Regions from separate parts of the Pseudomonas atacamensis genome, predicted to be linked through region 2. Evidence: predicted binding sites of a transcription regulator. Region 2 holds the regulator's gene; each other region holds the start of a gene.

The links. Region 2 encodes sigma-54, which starts transcription at its own class of promoters, with help from an activator protein. Its sites were predicted from a motif close to ANTGGCATNNANNTTGCTNT; they were not measured.
Positions count from the first base shown of each region.
Region 1: a site for sigma-54 is predicted at 3,407-3,426, ahead of glnK (P-II family nitrogen regulator). Genes of this name have one in related genera too.
Region 3: a site for sigma-54 is predicted at 6,580-6,599, ahead of flgB (flagellar basal body rod protein FlgB). Genes of this name have one in related genera too.
Region 4: a site for sigma-54 is predicted at 5,734-5,753, ahead of JWU58_RS04935 (pilin). Genes of this name have one in related genera too.

Region 1 is NZ_CP070503.1:355,105-362,859, forward strand. Features, by position in the region: gene JWU58_RS01595 (aldose 1-epimerase family protein) at 1-239, shown strand, start outside; gene JWU58_RS01600 (YifB family Mg chelatase-like AAA ATPase) at 236-1,729, opposite strand; gene JWU58_RS01605 (hypothetical protein) at 1,902-2,072, opposite strand; gene JWU58_RS01610 (HigA family addiction module antitoxin) at 2,477-2,746, shown strand; gene JWU58_RS01615 (accessory factor UbiK family protein) at 2,955-3,215, opposite strand; gene glnK (P-II family nitrogen regulator) at 3,610-3,948, shown strand; gene JWU58_RS01625 (ammonium transporter) at 3,986-5,323, shown strand; gene JWU58_RS01630 (secondary thiamine-phosphate synthase enzyme YjbQ) at 5,539-5,964, shown strand; gene sutA (transcriptional regulator SutA) at 6,066-6,392, shown strand; gene JWU58_RS01640 (HAD family hydrolase) at 6,582-7,289, opposite strand; gene xerC (tyrosine recombinase XerC) at 7,286-7,755, opposite strand, start outside.
Region 2 is NZ_CP070503.1:5,078,893-5,086,647, forward strand. Features, by position in the region: gene lptC (LPS export ABC transporter periplasmic protein LptC) at 1-336, shown strand, start outside; gene lptA (lipopolysaccharide transport periplasmic protein LptA) at 323-868, shown strand; gene lptB (LPS export ABC transporter ATP-binding protein) at 868-1,593, shown strand; gene JWU58_RS23225 (RNA polymerase factor sigma-54) at 1,760-3,250, shown strand; gene hpf (ribosome hibernation-promoting factor, HPF/YfiA family) at 3,324-3,632, shown strand; gene ptsN (PTS IIA-like nitrogen regulatory protein PtsN) at 3,645-4,109, shown strand; gene rapZ (RNase adapter RapZ) at 4,112-4,969, shown strand; gene JWU58_RS23245 (HPr family phosphocarrier protein) at 4,985-5,260, shown strand; gene JWU58_RS23250 (ZIP family metal transporter) at 5,295-6,188, opposite strand; gene JWU58_RS23255 (superoxide dismutase) at 6,218-6,829, opposite strand; gene JWU58_RS23260 (hypothetical protein) at 6,831-7,271, opposite strand; gene JWU58_RS23265 (class II fumarate hydratase) at 7,299-7,755, opposite strand, start outside.
Region 3 is NZ_CP070503.1:1,669,772-1,677,526, reverse strand. Features, by position in the region: gene JWU58_RS07685 (beta strand repeat-containing protein) at 1-3,269, opposite strand, end outside; gene flgE (flagellar hook protein FlgE) at 3,560-4,906, opposite strand; gene flgD (flagellar hook assembly protein FlgD) at 4,938-5,666, opposite strand; gene flgC (flagellar basal body rod protein FlgC) at 5,682-6,125, opposite strand; gene flgB (flagellar basal body rod protein FlgB) at 6,129-6,539, opposite strand; gene cheR (protein-glutamate O-methyltransferase CheR) at 6,910-7,737, opposite strand.
Region 4 is NZ_CP070503.1:1,055,659-1,063,413, reverse strand. Features, by position in the region: gene JWU58_RS04955 (class I SAM-dependent rRNA methyltransferase) at 1-862, shown strand, start outside; gene JWU58_RS04950 (DUF748 domain-containing protein) at 1,085-4,036, shown strand; gene JWU58_RS04945 (DUF2845 domain-containing protein) at 4,033-4,332, shown strand; gene JWU58_RS04940 (BON domain-containing protein) at 4,597-4,950, opposite strand; gene JWU58_RS04935 (pilin) at 5,250-5,687, opposite strand; gene pilB (type IV-A pilus assembly ATPase PilB) at 5,914-7,611, shown strand; gene JWU58_RS04925 (type II secretion system F family protein) at 7,614-7,755, shown strand, end outside.

The sequences.
Region 1 (7,755 bases), 1.2 Mb from region 2:
AGGGCTACGTCACCGGGCTGGAGCCGGGAACCAGTTTTTCCTACAACCGTCGCTATCAGCGGCCGTTGAATCTGGTGCCGACCATTGCGCCGAAAGAACATAAACAGTTCCAGATCAGCTACAGCCTGCTGGCCGACAAAGGGGCGGTGGACAAGGCCCTCAAGCGCGTGACCGAGATTCAGGCCGGGCGCGACACTGAAGTGCGCCAGGCACCGCTGGTTGATCTGACTGAGCATTAAGGTGTCGCCGGCCGGTATTGCAGTGCCTCGGCCAGATGCTCGCGGGTAATCGCATCGGCCTGTTCAAGATCCGCCAGCGTGCGCGCGACCTTGAGCAGGCGATGCGCCGAGCGCAGCGACAGGATCAGTCGCTCGCAGGCCGCCTCCAGCCATATCTCGTCAGCTGTGGATAACTTGCAGTGACGCTTGAGCCCCGGCAGATCGAGAAACGCATTGGCACAGCCCTGACGTTTCTGCTGACGCTCCCGCGCTTCCGCCACCAACGCCGCAGCGCTGGCGCTGTTTTCGCCTGGCTTGGCTGCCGGATTCAAGGCGGTTGCCTCCCGCGCGACGGTCAGGTGCAGATCAATCCGATCCAGCAGCGGCCCTGACAGCTTGTTGCGATAGCGCTGGACCATGTCCGGTGTGCACGAGCATTTGCCGCTGGGTTCGCCAAGATATCCACAGGGACACGGATTCATCGCTGCCACCAGTTGAAACCGTGCGGGGAAACGCACGCGATCCTTGGCCCGAGCGATGACGATATGCCCGGACTCCAACGGCTCGCGCAGCACTTCCAGAACCTTGCGATCAAACTCCGGCAACTCATCGAGAAACAGTACGCCATGGTGGGCGAGGGTGATTTCGCCGGGTTGCGGTTTCGAGCTGCCACCGACCAATGCCGGCCCTGAAGCCGAATGGTGCGGTTGCCTGAACGGCCGCTGCGGCCAGTGAGTCAAGGGAACCCCGCTGGCCACCGATTGAATCGCTGCCACTTCCAGCGCCTCGCATTCGGATAGCGGCGGCAATAATCCTGGCAGACGACTGGCCAGCAGCGTCTTGCCGGTTCCCGGAGGCCCGCTGAACAACAAGTTGTGCGCCCCCGCTGCGGCAATCAGCAGTGCGCGTTTGGCGGCTGTCTGCCCCTGCACCTCGTTGAGGTCGGGATAGGGTTTGGCGGCATGCATCAAGCCATCTGATGTGTACGGCTCGACCGGCGTGTGCCCATTGAAATGCGCCACCGCTTCCAGCAAGTGATCGACTGCGAACACTTTCAGCCCCGAAGCCAGGCACGCCTCTTCCGCATTCGCTCGAGGCACCACCAACGCCCGCCCGGCCTTGCGCGCCGCCAGTGCCGCCGGCAGCACGCCACGCACTGGTCGCACGGCACCGGACAATGCCAATTCACCCAGACATTCCACCTCGTCCAGCGTCAGACACGGCACCTGCACGCTGGCCGACAAAATCCCCAAGGCAATTGCCAGATCGAAGCGCCCGCCATCCTTGGGCAGATCCGCCGGCGCCAGATTCAAGGTGATCCGCCGCGCCGGAAATTGCAGCCCGGAATTGATGATCGCACTGCGCACCCGATCCTTGCTCTCCTTCACCGCCGCCTCGGGCAGGCCGACCATGGTCAGCGACGGCAGACCGTTGGCCAGATGGACTTCGACGGTGACAGCGGGGGCTTCCACGCCAATCTGGGCGCGACTGTGGACAATGGAGAGGGACATGGTCGTTCCTTGAGCTGAATCGGGGAGCCGCTTCCTGCGGGTTTTTGAAGGGTAGTCTGGGGAGAGAGCGTTGGTCGGACAGTTTTAAGGGCGAACTTTCACTGGATGTTGCTGAAGGCACTAATCCTCAGGCATAAAAAAACCGCCTGTCAGGCGGTCATTTTTGCGGTACTCAGGTTCCACCACCGGCGAGCCAACCATCGGGCTCCATTTCCTTGCCATAGGTCGCGGCTACTTTCAGAAAATGCCGCTGGCTGGCTGAAACTCTGTCCGGCAAACCGAGTGCCCCGGTACCTGGTTTGGAAACCCGTGCCGGTTGGGTTTTCTGCTTCTTCTGCTTCATAAACACCTCACGTGCCGGGATGCTTGATTCGATCTTATTGGGCTTCTACCGGCCAGCGCGCCGCCTGGCTCAAGCGCTGGCCCACATGTAACAGCAACTTCAATAAATCGCCGTTGGTTGGCTGACATATTTCCAGCCAAACGGAGTGCTTCGAGGTGCAAATCAACAATCTGAAATAGCTTTTCCTTCCTCTTCTTATCCTTCAGATATCTCCATCTTGATGGGCGTATTTCGTTTGCCAATGTAATGACATGCGTAAGGGCTGCGTAACTGGGCGCAAACGCTGATGTTTGTAGGACTATGCCCTAATAGATGTAGGACGCCGGCGAAAGGTTTCGACGGTCTGGTATCGCGGAGTCGGATGCTCCAGTTTGGCCACTCAATGCAGCTTCTGGAGGCGAAAAATGGACCGCAATGGTATGCGCCCGATTCATCCGGGCGAGGTTCTGAATAAGGAATTCATGGAGCCGTTGAGCATGACCGTCATGGATCTGGCCATGCCCACGAAATGGCCCGAAAGCGAGATCGAAGAGCTTGTGAAATGCCAGCTCAGGATCTGCACCGATCTGGCAATCAGCCTTGCCACTCATCTCAACACTACGCCTGAGTTCTGGATGAATCTCCAATCGACTTACGATTTGCGCAGGGCCCAGCTCCGGCATGCGGGCTTATAGCGATTGCAGCATCCGCGAAGCCCTTTTCCACCATGGCCCTGCCCGGGGCGCCAAACCCGCTGCTGAACATTCAGCATCAGATGAGCTTAGAAACTTGGGCTTTTGGCGCAATCGGACGGCGGTCATAAAGGTTGTAGCACGTTGCGGGGATGGTTGAAGGGCTGAAGATCAAAAGATCGCAGCCTTCGGCAGCTCCAGGAGGCGCGAATTATTCAGCGGGCGGTGTCAGTTTCGCTTCCATCTCGGCGACTTTGGCTTCGAGGCTTTCGAGGCGGGCGCGCGTGCGAGCCAACACCACCATCTGACTATCAAACTCTTCCCGGCTGACCAGATCGAGTTTGCTGAAGGCACTTTGCAGCAGCATTTTGAACTGGCTTTCGATTTCGGCTTTCGGCAGCGGGGTATCGCCGCTGAACAGGCGGGAGGCGGTGCCGCTCAGGGCGTCGAGGAAGTCTTTGGGCGCGAGCATGGGAAATGTCCTGGAAACAATGGCCGGCAGTGTATCACGCAGTGTCTATAGTCAATCCCGTTGCACGGATGCACGCTTTTCGCGCAGGGGGACGGACGGTGGCGCACCGTTGTTGTGCGTATCGGCAAAAGCTTTTCTGCCCGAGCGCGTGCAACACGGGCCAAGAGATTGAAATGCAGGGTTTTTGCCGAGCTGGCAAGGTTTCTGCTTAGTCACCCTCGACCCATGCACTGATGCAGTCGCTGTGACGAATGCAGTGCGGCAGACGAAGCGGGGAGTTTCGTCTGATGCGGTTAGCTGGCGTCAACGATGCGTTACAAAGCCAGGCACTGCGCTTAGACTTGAGACGGGTTTGTTTTCCTGGGGCAAGTCCACCAATTCGGGAGAGAGTTTCATGAAGCTAGTCACTGCCATCATCAAGCCGTTCAAGTTGGACGACGTGCGCGAGTCGCTGTCCGAAATCGGCGTGCAGGGCATTACCGTCACTGAAGTCAAAGGCTTCGGCCGGCAGAAGGGTCACACCGAGCTGTATCGCGGCGCGGAATATGTGGTCGATTTTCTGCCCAAGGTGAAAATCGACGTGGCCATCGACGACAAGGATCTGGATCGGGTTATCGAGGCGATAACCAAAGCGGCCAACACCGGCAAGATCGGTGACGGCAAGATCTTCGTGGTCAATCTGGAACAGGCGATCCGCATCCGTACCGGCGAAACCGATACCGACGCGATCTAAGCGCCGCCACAAACCCAACGCCCCAGGAGAAAACAATATGACTCTGCGTAAATTCGCAGGGCTAGGCGCCCTGTTGTCCATCGTAATGCCCGGCATCGCCATGGCGGCAGACGAAGTGGCAGCGCCAGCCCTCAATTCCGGCGACACCGCCTGGATGCTCACCTCGACAGCGCTCGTGCTGTTCATGACCATTCCCGGCCTGGCGCTGTTCTACGGCGGTATGGTTCGCTCGAAAAACATTCTTTCCGTGCTGATGCAGTGCTTCGCCATTACCGGCCTGATCAGCATCCTGTGGGTCATTTATGGCTACAGCATTGCCTTCGACACCACCGGCATGGAACAGGGCGTCGTCAACTTCAATTCGTTCTTCGGCGGCATGGGCAAGGCGTTCCTCGCTGGTGTCACGCCTTCGAGCATCACCGGCCCGGCGGCGCTGTTCCCTGAGGCGGTGTTCATCACCTTCCAGATGACCTTCGCGATCATCACCCCGGCGCTGATCGTCGGTGCGTTCGCCGAGCGCATGAAGTTCTCCGCGATGCTGATCTTCATGGGTATCTGGTTCACTCTGGTTTATGCACCGATCGCGCACATGGTCTGGTCCGGTAACGGCGGCCTGATGTGGGACTGGGGCGTGCTCGACTTCGCTGGCGGCACCGTGGTGCACATCAACGCCGGTATCGCCGGTCTGGTCGCGTGCCTGGTGCTGGGCAAGCGCAAAGGCTTCCCGACCACACCAATGGCTCCGCATAATCTCGGCTACACGCTGATGGGCGCGGCGATGCTGTGGGTCGGCTGGTTCGGCTTCAACGCCGGTTCCGCTGCGGCTGCCAACGGCACTGCCGGTATGGCCATGCTGGTTACCCAGATCGCCACTGCCGCTGCCGCACTGGGCTGGATGTTTGCCGAGTGGGTCACCCACGGCAAGCCAAGCGCACTGGGCATCGCTTCGGGTGTGGTCGCCGGTCTGGTCGCGATCACTCCGGCCGCTGGCACCGTGGGCCCGATGGGTGCACTGGTGATCGGTCTGGCCGCAGGCGTGGTGTGCTTCTTCTGCGCCACCACCCTGAAACGCAAACTCGGCTATGACGATTCCCTGGACGCCTTCGGCGTGCACGGCATCGGCGGTATCCTCGGCGCGATCCTCACCGGTGTGTTTGCCGCACCGGCACTGGGCGGCTTCGGCACCGTGACTGACATCGGCGCGCAGGTCTGGATCCAGATCAAAGGCGTCGGCTTCACGGTGATCTACACCGCGATCGTCACCTTCATCATCCTCAAGGTGCTGGACGCCGTCATGGGTCTGCGCGTAACCGAGGAAGAAGAGTCGGTCGGCCTCGATCTGGCACAACACAACGAACGCGGCTACAACCTGTAAGTACGCGCGATAAAAAAATTGCCCGGTTCGCCGGGCATTTTTTTGTCCGGGATTTGTCATTCAGGGAGCGGCGGAAAGGATTTTTCTTACGGCTTTGGTCGTCTTTACGACGAGGCTTTTTCTGCGGGCAATCGCTTACATCGCTGCAGGAATATTAGGGCCTTTGTTTTTTTTCAGAGCACGCTAGAATGCGCCCCGAACGAGCGGAGAACTGTGTGTGGCAACAGACTCTGATAACCCTGCGGGCAAGGCCCCGGGGCTTTCATCTGGTGACGGACGAGTTGCTCGCAGGCTTGCCTGAACTCAAGGCCTGTCGGGTCGGTCTGTTGCATTTGTGGCTGCAGCACACGTCGGCGTCGTTGACCATCAACGAGAACGCCGATCCGGCAGTTCGTCGCGACTTCGAACGATTTTTCAATCGTCTGATCCCACAAGGAACAGACGGCTACGAGCACAACGACGAAGGCCCGGATGATCTCCCGGCGCACTTCAAGGCCAGCGTGCTCGGTTGCCAGATCAGTCTGCCGGTTGCGGCAGGGCGGCTGGCACTGGGTACCTGGCAAGGGATCTATCTGGGCGAGCACCGTGATCATGGCGGTGCCCGTAAAGTCCTCGCCACCTTGCACGGTGAACAGGCATGAGCCGCTGCCGGGCAGCGGCAGAAGATTTTTCAACGGCGGCTTCGACAGCCGCCAAAGCTGGTCTATAACTAATCTGCTTTTGGCAAGTCATGAGGTAGAACATGAGCGACGATGATCTGGAAAACGACGACCTCGAAGTAGGCGACGAAGACGAGGCCGAGGAAGGCCTGGAAGCGGCAGCGGAAGACGTTGCCGAAGACGATGGCGGTGACGACACGCCGGCCCCGGCTGCCAAAGGCAAAGCCAAGGCTGCGGTCTCGGTCGACGAGTTGCCGAGCATCGAAGCCAAGAACAAGGAGCGTGACGCCCTGGCCAAGGCCATGGAAGAATTCCTTGCGCGCGGCGGCAAGGTGCAGGAAGTGGAGGCCAACGTGGTCGCCGATCCGCCCAAGAAGCCGGACAACAAGTACGGCAGCCGTCCTATCTGAGGCGCGTCGCTCGCTTGCTGAAAAAGCCCGCCGTCGCTGCGGGCTTTTTCATGCCTGGAATAGATGCGTTGAAAACAAATGCAGTCCCCTGTGGGAGCGAGCCTGCTCGCGAAGGGGGCATGTCAGCCGACATACATGTTGGATGACACACCGCATTCGCGAGCAGGCTCGCTCCCACAGGGCTGTAGATCAGTTCGAGGAAGCATTCCAGCGGGAGAGGACGGCGGGCAATTCTATCAGGCTGCGAATTTCCGCATCAGGCAAGCGCTCCGCTTCCCAGCCCTTGCCCGTCGGGTTGAACCACACCGCGCGCAAGCCTGCCTGCTGAGCGCCAGCAATGTCATCGCCGGGATGATCGCCGACATGCACCGCTGCTTCGGCACTCACGCCCCCGCGTTGCAGGGCTTCATGAAACAGCCGTGCATCCGGCTTGGCGATGCCGATGTCTTCGGCGCACAAGGCAAATTTGAAGTAATCCGCCAGCCCCAACCGGCGTACATCGGCGTTGCCATTGGTGACGACGCCGAGGGCATAGTGATTGGCGAGCAGCTCCAGCAGCGGCTCGACTTCCGGGAACACTTCGATCTGATGCCGCGCATGCAGGAACACTTCAAAAGCCTTGTCAGCCAGCTCCGACGCCTCGCCGTGGGCGTACCCGGCTTCCTCCAGCGCATGGAACAGCACACGTCGGCGCAGCGCGCTGATGCGGTGTTTGAGACCCGGTTCGCCCGCCAGCACTCGCTCGCGAATCGACCACAAATGCTCCACCGGCACCACGCCCAGGTTCGACGCATGCTCGCTCAGCCATTCGCGCAACACGGTTTCGGCGCTGGCGATCACTGGCGCGGTATCCCACAAAGTGTCGTCGAGGTCGAAGGTGATCAACTGAATGCTCATGAATCATCGCCTTTCATGCGTTTGGCCCGGGGATGGGCGCTGTCGTAGACCGCCGCCAGATGCTGGAAGTCGAGGTGGGTATAGATCTGCGTGGTTTTGATATCGGAGTGGCCGAGCAATTCCTGCACCGCGCGCAGATCCTGTGAAGACTCGAGCAAATGGCTGGCGAACGAGTGCCGCAGCATGTGCGGATGCAGGTTCTGCCCCAGCTCGCGCTCGCCAGCCAGTTTGACCCGCACCTGAATCGCCCGGGGGCCGAGACGCCGACCTTGCTGGCTGACAAACACCGCATCGTCCGCCGGGTTGGTCATGGCTCTAAGCTGCAACCACTGTTCCAAGGCTTCGCGAGCCTTGGTGCCAACCGGCAACAGCCGGGTCTTGCTGCCCTTGCCGAGCACCTGAACCATGCCGTCGGCGAGGTCGAGTTGATCGAGATTGAGCCCGGTCAGCTCGGACAGGCGCAGGC
Region 2 (7,755 bases):
GTCACTCTGGTAACCAAGCCTGACTTGAACATGTATCGCGGCACCGACTTCCCGTGGCACGTGACCAGTGAGCGCGGCGAAGTGAATTCCGGCGGTACCGAAGTGGAATTGATCGACTCGGTACGCGTACAGCGCACCGACGAGAAACAGCGCGGCACCCTGATCACCAGCACCCGCATGACCGTGTTCCCGCAGCAGGAATATGCGCAGACTGCGCAACCCGTTAGAATCGAGGGCGCTGGCGGTGTATCGACTGGCGTCGGAATGAAAGCGTACCTGAAGGACAGCAGGATACACCTGCAATCGAACGTAAGAGGACAGTATGAGGCTCGTTAAAACCCTCCCTATTTTGCTCAGTCTGGGCGCAGCACTGGGAAGCGCGAGCGCCTGGTCCCTGCCGAACGATCAGCAGCAGCCTATCCGCATTCAGGCCGACGACGCCCAACTGGACGACAAGAATGGCATTGCCACCTATAAAGGTGACGTGATCATTACCCAAGGCTCGATGATCGTTAAAGGCAACACCGTGACCATGACGCGCGCGCCCAATGGCGACATCGATGTGGTGACCTCGGTCGGCAACCTGGCCTATTTCGAGCAGTTGCAGACCCAGGGCGACGCCAACCCGGTCAAGGGCTACGGCGTGACGATTCAATACCACGCCCAGCAGAATCGGGTGGTGCTGATCGACAAGGCCAAGGTTATCGACAAGGATAACAACGTCACCCAGGGCGAAAAAATCGTCTACGACACCGTGAAGAAACTGGCCAGCGCCGGTCGCGCCACGGGCAGCAAGGTCACCGAATCGCGCCCGCGCATCGACATGGTGATCCAGCCGAAGAAGAAAACCGAAGAGAAATCCCAGTAATGGCAACTCTGAAAGCTCAGCACCTGGCCAAGGCCTATAAAAGCCGCCAGGTCGTGCGTGACGTCAGCCTGTCGATCGACAGCGGGCAGATCGTCGGCTTGCTCGGCCCGAACGGCGCCGGCAAGACCACGTGCTTCTACATGATCGTTGGCCTGGTGCAGGCGGATCAGGGCCGTGTGCTGATCGATGATCTGGACGTCAGCCACCAGCCGATGCACGGCCGCGCCAAGGCCGGTATCGGCTATCTGCCGCAAGAAGCGTCGATCTTCCGCAAACTGTCAGTCGCCGACAACATCATGGCGATCCTCGAGACTCGCCCTGAACTCGACAAGGCCGGTCGGCGCAAGGAGCTGGAAAGCCTGCTGCAGGAATTCCACATCAGCCACATCCGCGACAACCTCGGCATGAGCCTGTCCGGTGGTGAGCGCCGCCGGGTGGAAATCGCTCGTGCCCTGGCCACTGCGCCGAAATTCATCCTGCTCGACGAACCGTTCGCCGGTGTCGACCCGATCTCGGTCGGCGACATCAAGCAGATCATCCACCACCTCAAGGCCAAGGGCATCGGTGTGCTGATCACCGACCACAACGTCCGTGAGACCCTGGATATCTGCGAAACCGCTTACATCGTCAACGACGGTCAACTGATCGCCGAAGGTGATGCCGAGACCATCCTGGCCAACGATCTGGTCAAGGAAGTGTATCTGGGTCACGAGTTCCGCCTGTAAGCGCGACAGCGCTGTATCGATTCAAGGCGCATTTATCCGCTTTAATTGTTACAGCGCTCTAGGCAAACACTTCAGTTTCAGGCATATAATTTGCTTAAGTTTGGCGCTTCGGCGCCCTGTAGTGGATGGCGCAAAGCGCCGGCGAATAAGGTGTTAAGCCCCTGCCATGAAACCATCGCTAGTCTTGAGAATGGGCCAGCAGCTGACGATGACACCGCAGCTGCAACAGGCCATCCGCCTGCTCCAATTGTCGACCCTGGACCTGCAACAGGAGATCCAGGAGGCTCTGGAATCCAATCCGATGCTCGAGCGCCAGGAAGAAGGCGACGACTTCGACAACGCCGATCCTCTGGCCGACAACGCCGAACAGAAGCCCGCCGAAATCCAGGAACCCTCCTACCAGGAAACCGCCCCGACGGTGGACAACCTCGAGGATGGCGAATGGAACGAGCGCATCCCCAACGAACTGCCGGTGGATACCGCTTGGGAAGACGTCTACCAGACCAGCGCCAGCAGCCTGCCGAGCAGCGATGACGACGAGTGGGATTTCACCACCCGCACATCCGCCGGCGAGAGCCTGCAGAGCCATCTGCTCTGGCAACTGAACCTGGCGCCGATGTCCGACACCGATCGCCTGATCGCCGTGACCCTGATCGACTGCATCAACAATCAGGGCTATCTGGACGAAACCCTCGAAGAAATTCTTGAAGCGTTCGATCCTGAACTGGACATCGAGCTCGACGAGATCGAAGCCGTCCTGCATCGCATCCAGCAATTCGAGCCCGCCGGGATCGGCGCCCGCAACCTCAGCGAATGCCTGCTGCTGCAATTGCGTCAGTTGCCCGCGAAGACGCCGTGGCTGACCGAGGCCAAGCGTCTGGTCGCCGATTACATCGACCTGCTCGGCAGTCGCGATTACAGCCAGTTGATGCGCCGCATGAAGCTCAAGGAAGACGAGCTGCGTCAGGTCATCGAGCTGGTACAGAGCCTCAATCCGCGTCCGGGCTCGCAGATCGAATCAACCGAAGCCGAATACGTCATTCCCGATGTGATCGTGCGCAAGGACAACGAGCGCTGGCTGGTCGAGCTGAACCAGGAATCGGTGCCACGCCTGCGCGTCAATGCCCAGTACGCCGGGTTTGTTAAGCGTGCCGACACCAGCGCCGACAACACCTTCATGCGTAACCAGTTGCAGGAAGCCCGCTGGTTCATCAAGAGCCTGCAGAGCCGCAACGAAACCCTGATGAAAGTGGCCACGCAGATCGTCGAACATCAGCGCGGCTTCCTCGAATACGGCGACGAAGCGATGAAGCCGTTGGTATTGCATGACATCGCCGAAGCGGTCGGCATGCACGAATCGACGATTTCCCGGGTGACCACGCAGAAATTCATGCATACCCCGCGCGGTATTTATGAGCTGAAATACTTTTTCTCCAGCCACGTCAGCACCTCCGAAGGCGGCGAATGCTCGTCCACGGCGATCCGCGCGATCATCAAAAAACTGGTGGCCGCGGAAAATCAGAAAAAGCCGTTGAGTGACAGCAAGATCGCTGGTTTACTGGAGGCACAAGGCATTCAGGTGGCTCGCCGCACCGTCGCCAAGTACCGCGAATCCCTCGGAATCGCGCCTTCGAGCGAACGCAAGCGGTTGATGTAAGCCACGTTACAGCGTTCCAGTGGCAGGCTTTTCGGCCTGCCGCTTTATGCACTGGCAACGAAGGAGAAGCTGTATGCAAGTCAACATCAGTGGACACCAACTGGAAGTGACCGAACCTCTGCGTTCCTACATCGAGGAAAAACTCGACCGATTGGAGAGGCATTTCGACAAAATCACTAACGTGCAAGTCACGATGTGCGTCGAAAAACTGCAGCAGAAGATTGAAGCCACACTGCATATACCCGGCGGAGAAGTAGTTGCCAACGCAGAAGATACCGACATGTACGCTGCGATCGACTCACTTACCGACAAGCTGGATCGCCAACTCAAAAAGCATAAGGAAAAGACCCAGAGCCTCCTCCAGGGCGCGACCGGTCGTTAACACCCCTATCCCATGATCCGACTTGAAACCATCCTGACCCCCGGCCGTTCCCAAGTGAACGCGCCGGGCGGCAGCAAGAAAAAAGCCCTCGAACAGATTGCCAACCTGATCCACCGCGAAGTGCCGGATCTGGCGATGCAGGACGTCTTCGAGGCGTTGATCGCCCGTGAAAAACTCGGCTCCACCGGTTTTGGTAACGGCATCGCCATTCCCCACTGCCGCCTCAAGAGCTGCACGGCGCCGGTCAGCGCCCTGCTGCACCTCGAAGCTCCGATTGATTTCGATGCCATCGACGGCGCTCCGGTGGACCTGCTGTTCGTGCTGCTGGTCCCGGAAGCCGCGACCGACGCGCATCTGGAGTTGTTGCGCCAGATCGCCAGCATGCTCGACCGCAAGGAAGTGCGTGACAAGTTACGCAGCGCCGCGAGCAACGAAGCCTTGTACCAGGTTGTACTGGACGAGCAGAACGGGCACTAATCATGCGCTTGATCATTGTCAGTGGCCGTTCGGGCTCGGGTAAAAGTACCGCCCTGAATGTCCTTGAGGACAACGGCTACTACTGCATCGACAATCTGCCGGCCGGTTTGCTGCCGGAACTGGCCGAGCGTGCGCTGATTCACACGGAACTGGCGCAGCCGCTGGTCGCCGTGTCGATCGATGCGCGCAACCTGCCCAGCCATCTGTCACGTTTCCCCGAATTGCTCGAAGACGTCCGTGCCAAACACATCAAGTGCGATGTGCTGTACCTGGACGCCGACGAAGAAACCCTGCTCAAGCGTTTTTCCGAGACCCGTCGTCGTCACCCGCTGAGCAACGCCAATCGCTCACTGGCCGAGGCGATTCACGATGAAACCGCCCTGCTCGGCCCGATCGCCGATCTGGCTGACCTGAAAATCAACACCACCAACCTCAATCTGTATCAACTGCGCGATACCCTGAAGTTGCGCCTGTTGAATCAGCCTGAGCCCGGCACGGCGTTTCTGGTTGAATCATTTGGCTTCAAGCGCGGCATGCCGGTCGACGCCGACCTCGTGTTCGATGTGCGCTGCCTGCCCAATCCGTACTGGAAACCCGAGCTGCGCGCTCAGTCCGGCCTCGATGCCCCTGTGGCCGAGTATCTGGCGCAGCAGCCGGATGTCGAAGAAATGTATCAGGACATCTACGCCTACCTGAACAAGTGGCTACCACGCTTCGCCGCCAGCAACCGCGCCTACGTGACCATTGCCATTGGCTGCACCGGCGGGCACCACCGCTCCGTCTACCTGACCGAACGTCTGGGTCAGGCCCTGCAGAAAACCCTGAAGAACGTCCAGGTTCGCCACCGCGACCTCACCTAAAGGATCCACACCGCGATGCCTGCTCGTGAAATCGAAATCATCAATAAACTGGGTCTGCATGCCCGGGCATCGGCCAAATTCGTCGGCGTGGCCGGTCAGTATCCAGACTGCACGATCCGGGTGGGACGCACCCCTGAAACGACTGTCGACGGCAAGAGCATCATGGCAATGATGATGCTCGCGGCGGGTAAAGGCACCAAAATCCATTTGAGCACCGAAGGCGAACAGGCTCAGGAAGCCATGGACGCATTGGTCGATCTGATCGAAAGGTATTTCGACGAAGGTGAATAATCCGCGAGGCGGGGACACTGTTCCTCGCCTCCATTCACCCCAACGCCGTATCCATCACCATCATCAAACAAAACCCGACCAACAGGCCCAGACTGGCCAGCTTGTCATGCCCATGACGGCGCGACTCCGGAATCACTTCGTGGGTCACCACCAGCAACATCGCCCCGGCCGCCAACGCCAGTCCCAGCGGCAACAGCACTTGAGCCAGACTCACCAGCCACGCGCATAACAGTGCAAATACCGGTTCGACCAGCCCAGACGCCGCGCCGATGAGAAACGCCCTGAACCGTGACATCCCCGCCCCGGCCAGCACCAACGCAATCACCAGCCCTTCCGGCACATCCTGCAACGCAATGCCCATCGCCAGACTGTCGGCGTCCGCCATCCCGCCGCCGGCAGACACGCCGACCGCCATGCCTTCTGGAATGTTGTGCGCGATGATGGCGAACACGAACAGCCAGATTCGTGGTGGAATCACCGGATGCTCCAGCGTGCCGACGAGCATCTGCGGCGAGGCACCGGAAACGCGCCGATCCACCAGATACAGACCGAACGCGCCGAGCAGGATGCCGAAGCAGATCAGGCCACTGGCGGCCCACGGCGTAAGACCAAGACTCTCCGCCGCAGCAATGCCCGGCACGATCAGCGAAAACGCCGTCGCCGCCAGCATCACCCCGGCACCAAATCCCAGCAAGGTGTCGCTGAGTGCCTGCGGCATGCGCCGGATCACCAGCACCGGCACCGCGCCAAGCGCCGTGCCCAAGGCGCAGATGGCACCGCCCTGCAAGGCGCGCAACAGCCGCGGTTCCAGATTCAGCCACTGCAAACCGTGGGCGACCAGCAAAGTCATCCCCGCCAGCAGCAACAGCGAGCCCACCGCGTAACGAAACATGCGCCCGCTGCCAATCGCCAGTGTTTCCGTGCCCATAGTCAGCCCTGATTGTTTTTATGGAAGGCTCAGACCAGTGCGGCCTGATAGCGCGCAGCAACTTCCGGCCAGTTGATCACGTTGTAGAACGCGTTGATGTATTCCGGGCGACGGTTCTGGTAACGCAGGTAGTAGGCGTGTTCCCAGACGTCGAGACCGAGGATGGGGGTATTGCCGGTCATCAGCGGGCTGTCCTGATTGCCGCTGCTTTCCACGACCAGTTTTTTCTCCGGTGTCACGCTGAGCCAGGCCCAGCCGCTGCCGAAACGGGTCAGCGCGGCTTTGGTGAACGCTTCCTTGAAGCTGTCGAGTCCGCCCAGTTGCTCATCAATAGCCGTGGCCAGCGCGCCGTCGGGCTTGCCGCCGCCGTTGGGCACCATCACTTCCCAGAACAGCGAGTGATTGGCGTGACCGCCGCCCTGATTGATCACCGCCGCGCGAAGCTTTTCCGGCAGTTGCTGGACGCTGGCGACAAGTTTTTCCACCGGCCACTCGGCGAATTCGGTGCCTTCCACGGCGGCGTTGAGGTTGTTGATGTAGGTCTGGTGATGCTTGGTGTAATGGATTTCCATGGTCTGCGCATCGATGTGCGGCTCAAGGGCATCGTAGGCATAAGGCAAGGCAGGCAAGGTAAAAGCCATTTCAGTGGACTCCATACTGATGGGGATTTGAGGCGCGGCGGGCATTGCCGGTGTCCGGATGCAGCAGGCGCTGGGTGCGCGGGTACTCGCCGTGCTCGCTGATGAAATTCAACAGTTCGACGTAGGTCTTGCTGCTCTGGCGCAACGCCGCCTCACGCAGGGCCGGGCGCAGGCGTTCGTCCTGCATGGTCTGCAACAAACGTTGATGGATGGCGCAAAGATATTCGGCGCTCTCCTCCGGTTGGTTCAGGCGCAAATGCAGGTCGGCGAGGTTGTGATGAGAGACGACGCAGGCCGCCACCGCTTCGTCGGCATCCGCCCAGCGTTCGAACAACACTTGCGCCAGGGCCAGGGCTTGCAGGTAAGCCTCGCGGGCGTCGATCAGTTCGCCCAGCATGAAGCAGCGATTGGCCCGTTCGATCGTGCGTTTCCAGTGCTCCATGGTGAGCCTCCAAAGCGGTTGCGGGGTTTACACGCCGCCGGCGGTGAGCTTCTCGGGGTTGAGCAACTCTTCCAGCTGGCTGCGCGACAGGTCGGTGTGTTCCAGAGCGACGTCGATCACCGCGCGGCCTTCCTTGTAGGCCTGCTTGGCGATTTCGGCGGCTTTCTGGTAACCGATGATGGGGTTGAGTGCGGTGACCAGAATCGGATTGCGCGACAACGCTTCTTGCAAGCGCGATTCGTTGACCTTGAAAGTAGCGATTGCCTTGTCACCGAGCAGGCGACTGGAATTGGCCAGCAGTTCGATGCTGCTCAGCAGGTTGTGCGCGATGATCGGCAACATCACGTTCAGTTCGAAATTGCCGGATTGGCCGGCCACGGTGATCACCGAGTCGTTGCCGATCACTTGCGCAGCGACCATCGCAGTGGCTTCCGGGATCACCGGGTTGACCTTGCCGGGCATGATCGATGAACCCGGTTGCAGC
Region 3 (7,755 bases), 2.5 Mb from region 2:
AGACTCACCGTCACACCGCTGGACGAACCGGAGTAGTCAATGGTGTCCGTGCCGCCCGAACCGAAAAACTGATCCGCAGCTTCGCCGCTGATAAAGGTGTCATTGCTGCCAGAACCTTGCAGGAACTCGATGCCGACGTATGTATCACCGAAAGCGATCCCGGAGTTCACCCCGGTTTTGGTGTTGATCGTCACACCCGAAGGGCTGTCGCCATAACTCACGATATCGTTACCGGCGCCACCGATGAACTGGTCAGCACCTGCTCCGCCCGACAGCGTATCGGCACCGGCCCCGCCCGTGATGATGTTGTCTGAGGCATTGCCGTAACCGGTAAAATTACCGGTGCCGACGTAAGTAAGACGTTCAACGTTGGCTGCCAGGGTGTGATTGAGCAAAACAGTGCGTACTTCATCATCACCACCGCTCACTGCTTCAACCACGTTCACCGAAGTGCCGTTGACGTAGTAGATGTCATCGCCAGCGCCGCCGTTCAGGACATTGCCCGTGGTTTGCCCGGTCAGGACGTCATTGAAAGACGAGCCGATGACCGTTTCAAATTCCCACAGCTTGTCGCCCTGGGCATCACCACCCACGCCTGCAACACCGCCGACCAGACTCACCGTCACACCGCTGGACGAACCGGAGTAGTCAATGGTGTCCGTGCCGCCCGAACCGAAAAACTGATCCGCAGCTTCGCCGCTGATAAAGGTGTCATTGCTGCCAGAACCTTGCAGGAACTCGATGCCGACGTATGTATCACCGAAAGCGATCCCGGAGTTCACCCCGGTTTTGGTGTTGATCGTCACACCCGAAGGGCTGTCGCCATAACTCACGATATCGTTACCGGCGCCACCGATGAACTGGTCAGCACCTGCTCCGCCCGACAGCGTATCGGCACCGGCCCCGCCCGTGATGATGTTGTCTGAGGCATTGCCGTAACCGACGAAGTTACCGGTGCCGACGTAAGTAAGACGTTCAACGTTGGCTGCCAAGGTGTGATTCAGCAAAACAGTACGCACTTCATCATCACCGCCGCCCACCGCTTCAACGACGTTTACCGAAGTGCCGTTGACGTAGTAGATGTCATCGCCGGCGCCGCCGTTCAGGACGTTGCCCGTGGTTTGCCCGGTCAACACGTCATTGAAAGACGAGCCGATGACGGTTTCGAAGTTCCACAGCTTGTCACCCTGGGCATCACCACCGACACCCAGAACACCTCCGACCAGACTTACTGTCACACCGCTGGAGGACCCAGAATAGTCAATGGTGTCAGTACCGCCCGAACCATCAAACTGATCGGCAGTTGCACCACTGATAAAGGTGTCGTTGCTGCCGGAGCCAGCCAGCATCTCGATGCCGACGTAGGTATCACCGACAGCAATCCCGGAGTTCACTCCGGTTTTGGTGTTGATCGTTACACCCGCAGGGCTGTCGGTATAACTCACGGTATCAGTGCCTGCACCGCCAATGAACTGGTCAGCACCTGCGCCGCCCATCAGAATGTCGTTACCGATCCCGCCGGTAATGACGTTGTCCGACGCGTTGCCGTAACCGACAAAGTTGCCGGTACCGACGTAGGTCAGGCGTTCGACGCTGGTTGCCAGGGTGTGATTGAGCAGGATGGTCCGTACTTCGTCATCACCGCCGCCCACCGCTTCAACGACGTTTACCGAAGTGCCGTTGACGTAGTAGATGTCATCGCCGGCGCCGCCGTTCAGGACGTTGCCCGTGGTTTGCCCGGTCAACACGTCATTGAAAGACGAGCCGATGACGGTTTCGAAGTTCCACAGCTTGTCACCCTGGGCATCACCACCGACACCCAGAACACCTCCGACCAGACTTACTGTCACACCGCTGGAGGACCCAGAATAGTCAATGGTGTCAGTACCGCCCGAACCATCAAACTGATCGGCAGTTGCACCACTGATAAAGGTGTCGTTGCTGCCGGAGCCAGCCAGCATCTCGATGCCGACGTAGGTATCACCGGCAGCAATCCCGGAGTTCACTCCGGTTTTGGTGTTGATCGTTACACCCGCAGGGCTGTCGGTATAACTCACGGTATCAGTGCCTGCACCGCCAATGAACTGGTCAGCACCTGCGCCGCCCATCAGAATGTCGTTACCGATCCCGCCGGTAATGACGTTGTCCGACGCGTTGCCGTAACCGACAAAGTTGCCGGTACCGACGTAGGTCAGGCGTTCGACGCTGGTTGCCAGGGTGTGATTGACCAGGATGGTCCGTACTTCGTCATCACCGCCGCCCACCGCTTCAACGACGTTTACCGAAGTGCCGTTGACGTAGTAGATGTCATCGCCGGCGCCGCCGTTCAGGACGTTGCCCGTGGTTTGCCCGGTCAACACGTCATTGAAAGACGAGCCGATGACGGTTTCGAAGTTCCACAGCTTGTCACCCTGGGCATCACCACCGACACCCAGAACACCTCCGACCAGACTTACTGTCACACCGCTGGAGGACCCAGAATAGTCAATGGTGTCAGTACCGCCCGAACCATCAAACTGATCGGCAGTTGCACCACTGATAAAGGTGTCGTTGCTGCCGGAGCCAGCCAGCATCTCGATGCCGACGTAGGTATCACCGGCAGCAATCCCGGAGTTCACTCCGGTTTTGGTGTTGATCGTTACACCCGCAGGGCTGTCGGTATAACTCACGGTATCAGTGCCTGCACCGCCAATGAACTGGTCAGCACCTGCGCCGCCCATCAGAATGTCGTTACCGATCCCGCCGGTAATGACGTTGTCCGACGCGTTGCCGTAACCGACAAAGTTGCCGGTACCGACGTAGGTCAGGCGTTCGACGCTGGTTGCCAGGGTGTGATTGAGCAGGATGGTCCGTACTTCGTCATCACCGCCGCCCACCGCTTCAACGACGTTTACCGAAGTGCCGTTGACGTAGTAGATGTCGTTACCAGCGCCACCGCTTAAAGTGTTGCCGGATGCTTGGGCGGTGAGAATGTCATTAAATGCAGAACCAATCACGGCCTCTATAGACGTCAAGGTATCGCCCTGAGCATCTCCGCCAACACCTGTTCCAGCGGTCAGATTGACGGTTACTCCTGCCGTCGAGCTGGCATAAGACGCGGTATCGATACCGTTCCCGCCATTCAAGACATCAGCACCTGCTCCGCCATCCAGCAAGTCATTGCCATCGCCGCCACTCAGCGAGTCATTTCCTGCAACCCCATACAACTCATCCGCACTTGACGTGCCTACCAGTGTGTCCGTACCCGACGTTCCGTTTATAACTGCCATTGTCTCTTCCTTGCCTTTTTGATGAATCGATAGTCAACGCAATACTTCAGAATCGCCTCGATAAGGCCGAGTACTTTTGAGCGTGGTCATTGATGAGACGCTTAACCGCCTTGCAACCAGAGGTCTCCATGACCTGCGAAAGTTTGACGCGCCCCTTCTTCTGCTGGGGGCAACTGGAATTACTGCACCACAGCTGCCGACGAACGGTAGGTATTTGAGAAAAGCCCGATAGCGCGCAAAAAAAACCGACGCCCTAGGACGTCGGTTTTCAGTGCAGCAATCAGATCACATCAAGTCATCTGAATGATGGTCTGCATGATGGTGCTCTGAGTGGAGATGGTCTTGGCGTTCGCCTGATAGTTGCTCTGGCCCTTGATCAGATCAACCAGCTCGTTGGTCAGGTTAACGTTCGACTCTTCCAGCGAGTTGGACACCACCTCACCCAACGTACCGGTCTTCGGCGCGTCGTAGCCCGGAATACCCGAAGCGAAAGTCTCTTTCCAGCTAGTACCACCGACAGCCTGCAAGCCCTGCTCGTTGGTGAAACTGGCCAGTGCAACCTGACCAATCGCCTTGCTCTGGTTGTTGCTGAAGTTGGCGAACAGCGTACCGGTACCGTCGATGGTCAGGTTGGTGATCTGTCCAGTGGCGTAGCCATCCTGAGTCGGTATCGTGCGCGAAGTATCAGCGTTGTACTGGGTGGTCTTGGCCATCGAAATGGTCACGCCAGCCGGATTTGCTGCCGCGCCGTTAGGCGTAAAAACACCGTTGGTCACGGTGCCTGGCTTCCAGTTACTCAACGTCAAGTCGCTGCTGATGAGCGGGTTTGGCGCCGGCGGCGGCAAAGTACTCGGTGTACTCACCTGAAGCAATTTGCCGGAACTGTCGAACGTCAATGTCGAAGCAACCGGAGGCGTGGCGGCGTTGGTTGGATCGCTACCGGTGGCATCCGGGTTGCGTCCATCAACCAGGGTGTAAACCTTCCAGGTATTCTCGCCAGTCTTGACCACGTACTGATCCATGACGTGGGAGTTACCCTGAGTGTCATAGATCGGCGTGCTGAACGACTTGGTGTAAGTCTCAGGCTTCGACGGGTCGAACTTCACGGCAGTAGCGCCGGTATCAACAATCACGGGTGCCGAAGAGTTCAGGTTGATGCTCGAAGTCACCGCCGAAGTCGACTTCGGCGCCAGGTTCGAGGTGTCGATCTTCAGATCGGTCAACACACCGTTGATGATCTTGCCGTTGGCATCCACACCGTAACCCTGCAGACGCGAGGTGTAGTCGGTGTTGGTGATGTAACCGGCGTTGTCGACCTTGAACGTACCGGCACGGGTGTACGAGATCGAGCCGTTGTTGCTCATGGTGAAGAAGCCGGAACCGTTGATGCCCATGTCCAGCACGTTGCCAGTGTTGTTGATGTCACCCTGGGTGAACTGCTGGGAAACGTTGGCCAGGCGTACGCCGTTGCCGATCACTTTGCTGCCGCTGCCCAGACGAGTCGACGAATAGACGTCTTCGAACTCTGCGCGCGAGGATTTGAAACCGGCGGTGGCGACGTTGGCGATGTTGTTGCCGGTGACGTCGAGTTGTTTGTTGGCGGCATAGAGACCGCTAAGGCCGATATTGAAAGACATATTCCACTCCTTTATGCCGGGTTAGTCGGCTCTATATACCAATGGTTTGTACTTTGGACAGGGCAACGGTGCCCTTGCCGGCCAGGTTGAGCATCAGCTCGCCACCGGTCTGGCTGATCGTCACGCTGTTGACGGTCGCTGGCAGATAAGTCGCCAGGTCCGTCGCGGTGCCGTTGATCGGTGCGTTGGCCTTGAACGTGTAAGTGCCGACCGGAACCACGGTGCCGGCGGTGTCCTTGCCGTCCCAAGTGAAGCTGGCATCGCCGGCAGCGCGGCTGCCCAGATCGATGGTGCGCACGGTTTTGCCGTCCTTGTCGGTGATGGTCACGGTGCCGCCGGCAATCGACGACGGCACGGTGACCGAACCGGTCAGACCTTTGCTCGGGTCATCGAGCTGGGCGGTGTTGGTCTGCACGATCACGTTGCGACCGACCAGCGACGACGCTTGCAGCGCCTGCGACGAGTTGTAGTTGCCGGCAAGGCCACTGACGGTGGAGTTCAACGTGGTGATGCCTTCAAGGCTGCTGAACTGCGCCAGTTGCGCAACGAACGCGCTGTTGTCCTGCGGGTCGAGCGGGTTCTGGTTTTTCAGCTGGGTGACCAGCAGTTGCAGGAAAGCATCCTTGCCCAGCGCCTGGCCGCCGGTGGCACTGTTGGTCGCCGAAGCGATGCCGCCTGACGTAGTGCTGCTGGCCTTCTTCGATGAGTTGGCCAGGATGTCGTTCATGCTCAGGCTGCTGGTGGTATCCGTAACGCTCATGGCAGTCGCCCCTTATTACTGACCGAGGGTCAGTACCTTCTGCATCATGGTTTTGGCGGTGTTCATCATTTCCGCGTTGGTCTGGAACGAGCGGCTCGCGGAAATCATGTCAGCCATTTCTTCCACCACGTTGACGTTCGGGTAGTAGACGTAGCCCTTGGCGTCGGCGGCCGGATGGTTCGGCTCGTAGCGCGCTTCGAGGTTGCTCTGGTCTTCGACGACGCCGAGCACCTGCACGCCCTGCCCGGCCGCGTCCTGGTTCTGGAACAGCGAATTGCTGCCGCCAGCCTGGCCGCCCTGGAACATGGTGGCGAATACCGGATGACGGGCGCGGTAGGTCTGGTCGATGCTCGACGAAACGGTTTCGGCGTTGGCGATGTTCGAGGCCACGGTGTTCAGACGCGTGGTCTGCGCGCTCATGCCGCTGCCGGCAATGTTGAAAACGCTGGACAGGGACATGGATTATTCTCCGCGCAGGGCTGACACCAGCCCTTTGAATTTGCTGTTGAGCAAGGTGAAGCTGGCCTGGAAGCCGACGGCGTTCTCCGCGTAGTTCGACTGTTCCAGTTGAGCGTCGACGGTGTTCTGGTCGATCGAAGGCTGCATCGGCGTGCGATACATCAGCGACTCGTCGCCATTGCCCAGCCCTTCAGCCTCGATGTGCCGGCTGTTGGTCATGTTCAGGGCAAAGTGGCCGCCGGTCTTGGTCTTCTCGGTCTGTGCTTCGAGCACTTTGGAGAAATCCAGATCCCGCGCCTTGTAGTTCGGGGTGTCGGCGTTGGCGATGTTGTTGGCCAGCACTTCGGCACGCTGGGCGCGGAAGCCCAATGCCTTTTCGTGAATGCCCAGCGCTTTGTCGAAGCTGATGCTCATGTCGGGAACCTTCAGGTGACCGGTTTTTCGTATCTGAGCTTTAGCAAGCGCCGTGCCAAATGAACAAAGCCCCGTATTCCGGGGCTTTGCGCCGAACAGGCTAAGCGGCAATGCCAGAAAAGCGGCAACCGGTTACCGCCGGATGCCGCTTTTCTGCCGCTTGCCGTCCTTGCCAGGCCAGCGCAGATCCCTGTGGGAGCGAGCCTGCTCGCGAAGGCGGCGTGTCAGGCGCCAACTGTCTTATGGACAGACCGCTTTCGCGAGCAGGCTCGCTCCCACAGGGGGTTCGTGGTGTTCGTGGAAATAATTCGGGCACAAAAAAACGGCAGGCCTTTTGGGGCCTCCCGTTTTTTGTATCACTGCAAACCGCTTATTTCGCCTTGTAAATAATCCCCGGGCTGCACTGAACCATCTGGTAATGATCCGGCAATCCGTTCAGCGCTTCCGAAGCGCCAAGGAACAGGTACCCGCCCGGCTTCAACGTGCTGTGAATGCGCAACAGGATGTCCTTCTTCACTTCGGCAGAGAAGTAGATCAGCACGTTGCGGCAGAACACGATGTCGAATTTGCCCAGCGCTGCGTAACTGTCGAGCAGGTTGAACGAGCGGAATTCCACCCGGCTCTTGATCGGCGCCTTGACCACCCAGCGCCCCGGCCCTTTCGGGTCGAAGTAGCGTTGCAGGCGTTCCGGCGACAGACCGCGACCGATCGCCAGGCTGTCGTACTCGCCGGTCTTGCAGTTGTTGAGCATCAGGCCCGACAGATCGGTGGCAACGATCTGCACACCCATCTTCAACTGACCCAGGTTGCTGCGCTCGAACTCGTCGATCGACATCGACAGCGAGTACGGTTCCTGTCCCGACGAGCAGGCCGCCGACCAGATCCGCAGACGCTGGTTGGGGCTGGCCTTGATCGCTTCCGGCAGTACCTTGTTCTTCAAGACTTCAAACGGATAGGTGTCGCGAAACCACAGGGTTTCGTTAGTCGTCATGGCATCGACCACCTGCTCGCGCAAACCGCTGCGCGGCTGGGTCTGGATGCGCTGCACCAGCTCGCCCAGGGACTTGATGCCTTGCTGCTCCATCAGTTTGTTGAGACGGCTCGAGACCAGATACTGCTTGTTTTCACCGAGCAGAATGCCACAGGCTTTTTCCAGGAAGACCCGGAACTGTTCGAAATCCAAATTACCCGTAGACAATGATGCCGCCTCTTAAAT
Region 4 (7,755 bases), 1.9 Mb from region 2:
GCTGGTGCAGAGTTTTCACCAGACGCTCGAACGTGACGATCTGCTGCAACTGCACGCCATGGTCAACCAGACCCTGGGCTTCGACAGCCTGCTGGTCTACAACGACCGCTCCCGTGGCAACTCGCGGATCGATCGCGAGGACAGCGTCTATAAAGCCGATGACGCCGCACTGGCGGATCTGGTCGGGCATGAATGGGGCCTGAACTACCGCGTGCGCGGGCGTCATGCCGGGCAGGATCCGCTGCTGTTCCTCGACCTGCGCAACACCCGTGGCTGGGTCAAGGATCACGCGCAAGGCAAAAGTGTGCTCAACCTGTTCGCCTACACCTGTGGCGTTGGCCTCAGTGCTGCGGCCGGCGGTGCACGTGAGGTGTGCAACCTCGATTTTGCCGAGGGCAATCTGGCGGTCGGTCGCGAGAATGGTTTGCTCAACCCGCAACTGCCGCCGATGCAATTCATTCAGTCCGATTACTTCCCGGCGATCCGTCAGCTTGCTGGCCTGCCGATCAGCGTGCGGCGCGGGCAGAAGTTGCCGAGCTATCAGCGCCTCGAACAGCGCCAATACGATCTGGTCCTGCTCGATCCGCCGGCGTGGGCCAAAAGTGCGTTCGGCACCGTCGATTTGCTGCGCGATTATCAGAGCCTGCTCAAACCGGCGCTGCTGACCACCGCTGACAACGGCGTGCTTATCTGCTGCAACAACCTGGCGAAAGTCAGCATGGACGACTGGCGCGAACAAGTGTTGCGCTGCGCCGAAAAGGCCGGCCGCCCGGTGCGCGAATGGAGCGTGATGACCCCGGGTGCCGACTTCCCCTCGCGGGACCAGCAGCCACCGTTGAAGACGCTGATTTTGCAGCTGTGATCCCTCCGGCATGAGCGATTACATTCCCTTGTGGGAGCGAGCCTGCTCGCGAAAGCGCAGTGTCAGTCGACTTGTTTTTCACTGAACCAGCGCATTCGCGAGCAGGCTCGCTCCCACAAGGGAGATCTGTTCCTACAGAAATTTCTGAACAATCCTGTCCCACATCAAGCACTTCGGAACCAGAATCGCGTGCCATACTCCAAGGCACTCCGATTCAGACAGATGAAGCCGCACATGCCCAAAGGATTGATTCGCGCGATTGGCGCACTGCTGACAGCCCTGGCCCTCTACAGCCTGCTGGGGTTTCTGATCCTGCCGGGCATTACCTTGCGCGTGGCCAACCAGCAACTGGCCAACTACGCCACGGTGCCGGCGCATCTGCAGCGCATCGAACTCAACCCCTTCAGCCTTGAGGTCACCCTGTGGGGCCTAGTCATCGGCGAGCCGGGCAAGGAGCAGGTCGGCTTCGATCGCCTCTATGCCAACCTGCAAATCGACAGCCTGTGGACCAAGGCCCTGCACCTGTCCGACATCGAACTGGACAAACCCAAAAGCGAAATCCTCTTCGCCAAGGACGGCAAGCTCAACCTGCTCGGCCTGTTCAACCTGCCGCCGAGCGAGCCGACACCCGCCGATCCCGACGCCAAGCCGTTCCCGCTGCGTATCGACAACATCAAACTGGCCGGCGGCGTGGTGCATTTCGAGGATATGCGGCCCAGTGAGCCGATCGAATTTCTTTACGACGACCTCAGTTTCGAGCTGAAAAACCTCAGCACCCTGCCCGAGGACAGCGCCGACATGACCCTCGTCGCCATCGGCCCCGCTGGCGGGCGGATCGACTGGACCGGCAATTTCAGCCTGATCCCGTTCACCTCCGAAGGCACGCTGAAAGTCACCGATGGCCAGATGAAATCCTTCTGGCCCTACGTGCGCGACGCCGTGCCGCTGGTGCTGGAAAACGGCGTGGTCAGCCTCAGCACCGAGTACAAACTCAACCTGTCGAAACAGACCGAACTGCTGCTGAACAACGTCGCGGTGAGCATTGCGCCATTCGCCATCAAGGCTCCGGACGGACGTCCGCTGGCCAGGCTTGAACGCCTCGACGTCAGCGAAACCTCGCTCGACCTGGCCAAGCAGCAAGTGGTGGTCGGCAAGATCCGCAGCAACAAACTGGAAACCTGGGCGGCGCTGGAAGCCGACGGCCAGTTGGATTGGCAGAAGCTGTTCGCCAGCCAACCGTCGAAACCGGCGGCCAAAGCCGCTGCCGAACCTACGGATACACCGGCCGCCGCCGACTCGCCGAAACCTGAGCCAAGCGCCCCGAGCAAGCCATGGCAGGTGCTGGTCAAGGATGTGCAACTGCGCAACTACACGGTTCATCTCGCTGACCGCTCGGCGCAACCGGCGGTGGCGCTGGACATCACCCCGCTGAACGTCGACTTGCAGGATTTCGACAGCCTCAACGGCTCGCCTTTCAAGCTCAAGCTCGACAGCGGTCTGGGCAAGCAAGGCAAGATCAGCGCAGACGGCACGGTCAATCTGGCCCCGGTCAACGCACAGCTCAACGTGAAAACCGAGGACGTCGACCTGCGTGTCGCGCAGTCCTATATCAACCCGTTCATTCGCCTGGAACTGCGCAGCGGCATGCTCGGCAGTGACCTCAAGGTCAACCTGAAGAGCACCGAGCCACTGGCCCTCAGCGTCACCGGCCGCGCGCAGATCGATCAACTGCACACCCTCGATACGCTGAAGACCCGCGACTTCCTCAAATGGCAGCAAGTCGTGGTCGACGGCATCAACTATCAGCACGGCGATAGTCTGTCGATTGACAAGGTCAACCTGTTGCAGCCGTATGTGCGCTTCATGATCAACGACGATCGCACCACCAACGTCGACGACCTGCTGATCCCGCAACCGGCCGACAGCGGCACCAAACCTGCCGGAGCCAAACCGGCCGGCAAGGACAAACCGTTGGGCATTCACATCGGTGCGATTGCGATCAACGACGGCTCGGCCAACTTCGCCGACTTCAGCCTGACGCCGAATTTCGCCACCGCCGTGCAACAGCTCAACGGTCAGATCGGCACCATCGACAGTCGTCAGGCGAAGCCGGCAAGCGTCGACATCAAAGGCAAGGTCGACCGCTATGCGCCGGTGACCATCAAGGGTGCGGTCAATCCGTTCGACCCGATGGCCAGCCTCGACATCGCCACCAGTTTCAAGCGCGTCGAACTGACGACCCTGACGCCCTACTCCGGCAAATTCGCCGGCTACCGCATCCGCAAGGGCCGGCTCAACCTTGATCTGCACTACCTGATCACCAAAGGCCAACTGAAAGCCGAGAACAAAGTCGTCGTCGAGCAACTGCAACTGGGCGAGAAGGTCGACAGCCCTGATGCAGTGAGTCTGCCGCTGAAACTGGCGATCGCCCTGCTCAAGGACGTCGACGGCAAGATTTCCATCGAATTGCCAGTGACCGGCGACCTGAATAATCCACAGTTCAGCGTCATGCCGATCGTCTGGCAGACCCTGCGCAATTTGATCGTCAAAGCGGCCGCCGCGCCGTTCAAGATGATCGGCGGGCTGGTCAGTGGCGGCGGCTCCGAAGACCTCGGCACGGTGTCCTTCGCGCCGGGCTCCAGCGATCTGAGCAAAGACGCCGAAGCGGCGCTGGTGAAACTGTCGCAAGCGCTCAAGGAACGTCCGGCGCTGCGCCTGGAAATCGAAGGCACTGCCGCGAAGAGCAGTGATGGGCCACTGCTGGCCGAGCAACGTCTGGAACGCGAATACCAATACAACTACTACAAGATGCTCCAGCGCCGTGGCGACAAGGTCCCGGCCCAGGCCTCGCTGCTGCAAGTGCCCGAAGGCGAGAAAGGCGCATTGCTCGAAGGGATTTACCGCACCCGCCTGAAAACCCAGCCACCGGCAGAATGGAAAGACCTCGGCAAGGAAGAACGCACGGCGAAAATGCGCCAGGGCGTGATCGCGTTCTGGAGCGGCAGCGAGGTGCTGTTGCGACAGTTGGGCCAGGATCGCGCCAGCACCATCAAGGATTACCTGGTCGACAAGGGCAAGCTCGAAGATGACCGCGTGTACTTCATCGACGCCAACCTCGGCGAGGCCGAAAGCGACGGCCGCGTGGTCACGCAAATGCACCTGGATGCAGAATGACCGTGCGTAACTGGCTGGCTGTGCTCGTTCTGACCTGCGCCGCCGGCCACGTGTCGGCTTCGGATACATTGCGCTGCGGCAGCCAGTTGATCAGCCTCGGCGACCGCACAAGCGAGGTGCTGCAAAAATGCGGCGAGCCGGTCAGTCGCGACGTGCTCGGCTACAAGCGCAGCGCCAATCGCCGCGAAGAGTTTCAGGTCGAGGAATGGACCTACGGCCCGAACAACGGCATGTACCAGTACCTGCGCTTCGAAGGTAATCGCTTGCGGCAGATCAACAGCAAACGCGGTAACTAAGCCGAAAGAAATTCACCCTGTGGGAGCGAGCCTGCTCGCGAATACGCTCTGTCTACTGACGAACTTGTCGGCTGACACTACGCATTCGCGAGCAGGCTCGCTCCCACATTGGTATTGCCCAAAATAGAACAGGCCCCGACACAAGTGCCGGGGCCTGTAATGGTCACATCCGTGTGACCGTTCGCATGAACTCTAAAGTTGCGGCAGACGTATTGCTCGGCCCGTCTGTCGCGTCTTCTCCCGGTTCAGGCGAGAAGTCTTGCCTTACTCGGCTTTCAGGCCATCAGCGGAGACCGCTTTAACGCCTTTGATTTTCTTGGCAATGCCTACGGCGACTTCTTTCTGCGACTCGGTTACCGCAGTGGTCGACGACAGGGAAACTACACCCTTGTTGGTTTCGACTTTGATGTCGGTGCCTGGAATGCCTTTTTCGGTAACCAGGTCAGCTTTGACCTTGGTGGTGATCCAGGTGTCGCTGGTATCTTGTTTCATTTCGGTAACTTCACCGGCAGCCAGAACCATTGGCGCTTGGGTAGCCTGAGCGGACTGGGCGAAAGCGCCACCAGCCATGGTCAGGGTCAGAGCGGTAGCAGCGGCAGTGATAGCGAACTTCTTCATACGAGTAACTCCTGTTTTTACTGGAAGTCTGCTGTAACGCTTGTCAGCAGGGTTACCGGAGATATTGCGAACGCTGTGCCAACTTTTTCAGTCGCATAAAATCCTTTTAAAACAACAAGTTATGAAAAACACTGATTTTCGTTTTCATGCAAAATGCATGACTCGCTGAATCTTCGCATGCAAGTTGCGGTTTTTCGGAAAGTTCATAAGCTGCTGAAATTATTGGAGCTTTTGTGAAGAGGTGGCGATACGAAAATGCCCCGCAGTGCGGGGCATTTTGGCTTCAGGCGCGAACCGAGTTACGTACCGCTCGCAGTGCAGCCGCGCGGAGAATAGTCAGCGTTGACCGTCGTTCCGCATGTCCAGGCACCCGATGTGTTACCGGTGGCGGCGCCGGAACGGGTAAGCGTAATGGTTTTGCCCAGCACCGGCCCCGGAGCGTTCAACAAGGTGCAGGTGATCGTACCTGCGCCTGTCGCCGCCGTGCCTGTAACCGCCAACGTGCAGTTGGAAGTTGTCGTCGTACCGTTGGCCACATTAGTGATATCCGGGGCCGTTCCCTGATTGATCGTATCTTCAAAGGGAACCTTCAGCGCAGTAATCTCCGCCAACCCCGCCGTCACCTTCGACCGCGCCTGATACTTCGAATACTGAGGCAGGGCGATAGTCGCCAGAATGCCGATGATCGCCACGACGATCAGCAGCTCGATCAATGTGAAACCTTGTTGTTTTTTCATAGACACGCTCCATGCATGAGTCGAAATCTCATGATCTGAACAGGGCTCAGCACAGCCCATGCCAACGCCTTTCAGGCCCCGCCTGCTGGGCGCGCGCAATTTTCTGCGCCGTTTCCTACAACCCGCAACCGCACTATCTGACACTTTTTGTCACCTGCACCGGCCGTGTTTGGCGCTGTCACTTGACTAGGCTATAAGTCATGAACGGCAAGCGTGCGGAATCCCCATGAATGACATCGCTCTGAGCGGTCTGGCCAAGCAATTGGTCCAGGCCGAACTGCTCACGGAAACAAGTGCCCGGCAATCCTGGGCGCAGGCCCAGCGCAATCGCGTGTCGCTGGTCAATTACCTGGTGCACAACAAACTGGTCAACAGCCGGCAAATTGCCGAGATCGCCTCGGAACATTTCGGCATGGCCCTGCTCGATCTGCATTGCCTCGACAAGGAGACTCAGCCCAAGGGGCTGGTCAGTGAAAAACTGGTTCGTCAGCATTGCGCCCTGCCCTTGTGGCGGCGCGGCAACAAACTGTTCGTGGGCCTTTCCGACCCGAGCAATCAGCAGGCGATCAGCGACATCCAGTTCAGCACCGGCCTGAGCACCGAAGCGATTCTGGTCGAGGACGACAAACTCAGCGACGCCATCGACAAGTTCTTCGACAGCCACGCCTCGGGCCTGGAGGAAATGGCCGATGTCGATCTCGACGGCCTCGACGTCGAGTCCATTGATGACAACAAACAGGACGTGATCGGCCTCGATGCCGACGATGCCCCGGTCGTACGCTTCGTGCACAAGATGCTGCTCGATGCGATCAAGAGTGGCTCCTCCGACCTGCATTTCGAGCCGTACGAAAAAAACTATCGGGTGCGCATGCGCACCGACGGCATGCTGCGCGAGGTCGCCAAGCCGCCGATCCAGTTGTCCGGGCGTATTGCCGCACGTTTGAAGGTCATGGCCAGTCTGGACATTTCCGAACGACGCAAACCCCAGGACGGGCGGATCAAGATGCGCCTGTCGAAAAGCAAATCCATCGATTTTCGCGTCAACACCCTGCCGACCCTGTGGGGCGAAAAAGTGGTGATCCGGATTCTCGACCCGTCCAGTGCACAAATGGGCATCGATGCGCTGGGCTACGAAGCCGAACAAAAAGCCTTGTACCTGGCCGCGCTGAAACAGCCGCAAGGGATGATTCTGGTCACCGGCCCCACCGGTTCCGGTAAAACCGTGTCGCTGTACACCGGGCTGAACATTCTCAACACCGTCGACATCAACATTTCCACCGCCGAAGACCCGGTGGAAATCAACATGGAAGGCATCAACCAAGTCAACGTCAATCCCCGCCAAGGGCTGGACTTCGCCCAGGCGCTGCGCTCATTTCTGCGTCAGGACCCGGACGTGATCATGGTCGGCGAGATCCGCGATCTGGAAACCGCCGAGATCGCGATCAAGGCCGCGCAGACCGGCCACCTGGTGCTGTCGACCCTGCACACCAACAGCGCAGCGGAAACCCTCACGCGCCTGCACAACATGGGCATTCCCGGTTTCAACATTGCCACCTCGGTCAGCCTGATCATCGCCCAGCGCCTGGCGCGCAAGTTGTGCGCACACTGCAAGCGGCCGCTGGAAATCCCGCACGAAACCTTGCTCAAGGAAGGCTTCCCCGAGGAACGCATCGGCCATTTCACGATCTACGAGCCGGTCGGTTGCGATCACTGCAATGGCGGTTACAAAGGACGCGTGGGGATTTATGAAGTGGTAAAGAACACACCGGACCTGCAACGGCTGATCATGGCCGAGGGCAATTCGCTGGAAATCGACATTCAGATGCGCCGCGACGGTTTCGCCGATCTGCGCACCTCCGGGCTGCACAAGGCGATGCAAGGCATCACCAGCCTTGAGGAAATCAACCGGGTCACCAAGGATTGAACATGGCGGTCAAGGCAGCGAAAGTCAGCGTTTACGCCTGGGAAGGCACCGACCGCAAAGGCAGTAAAGTCAGCGGCGAGTTGAGCGGGCAGAACCCCGCACTGATCAAGGCACAGCTGCGCAAACAAGGGATCAACCCGGGCA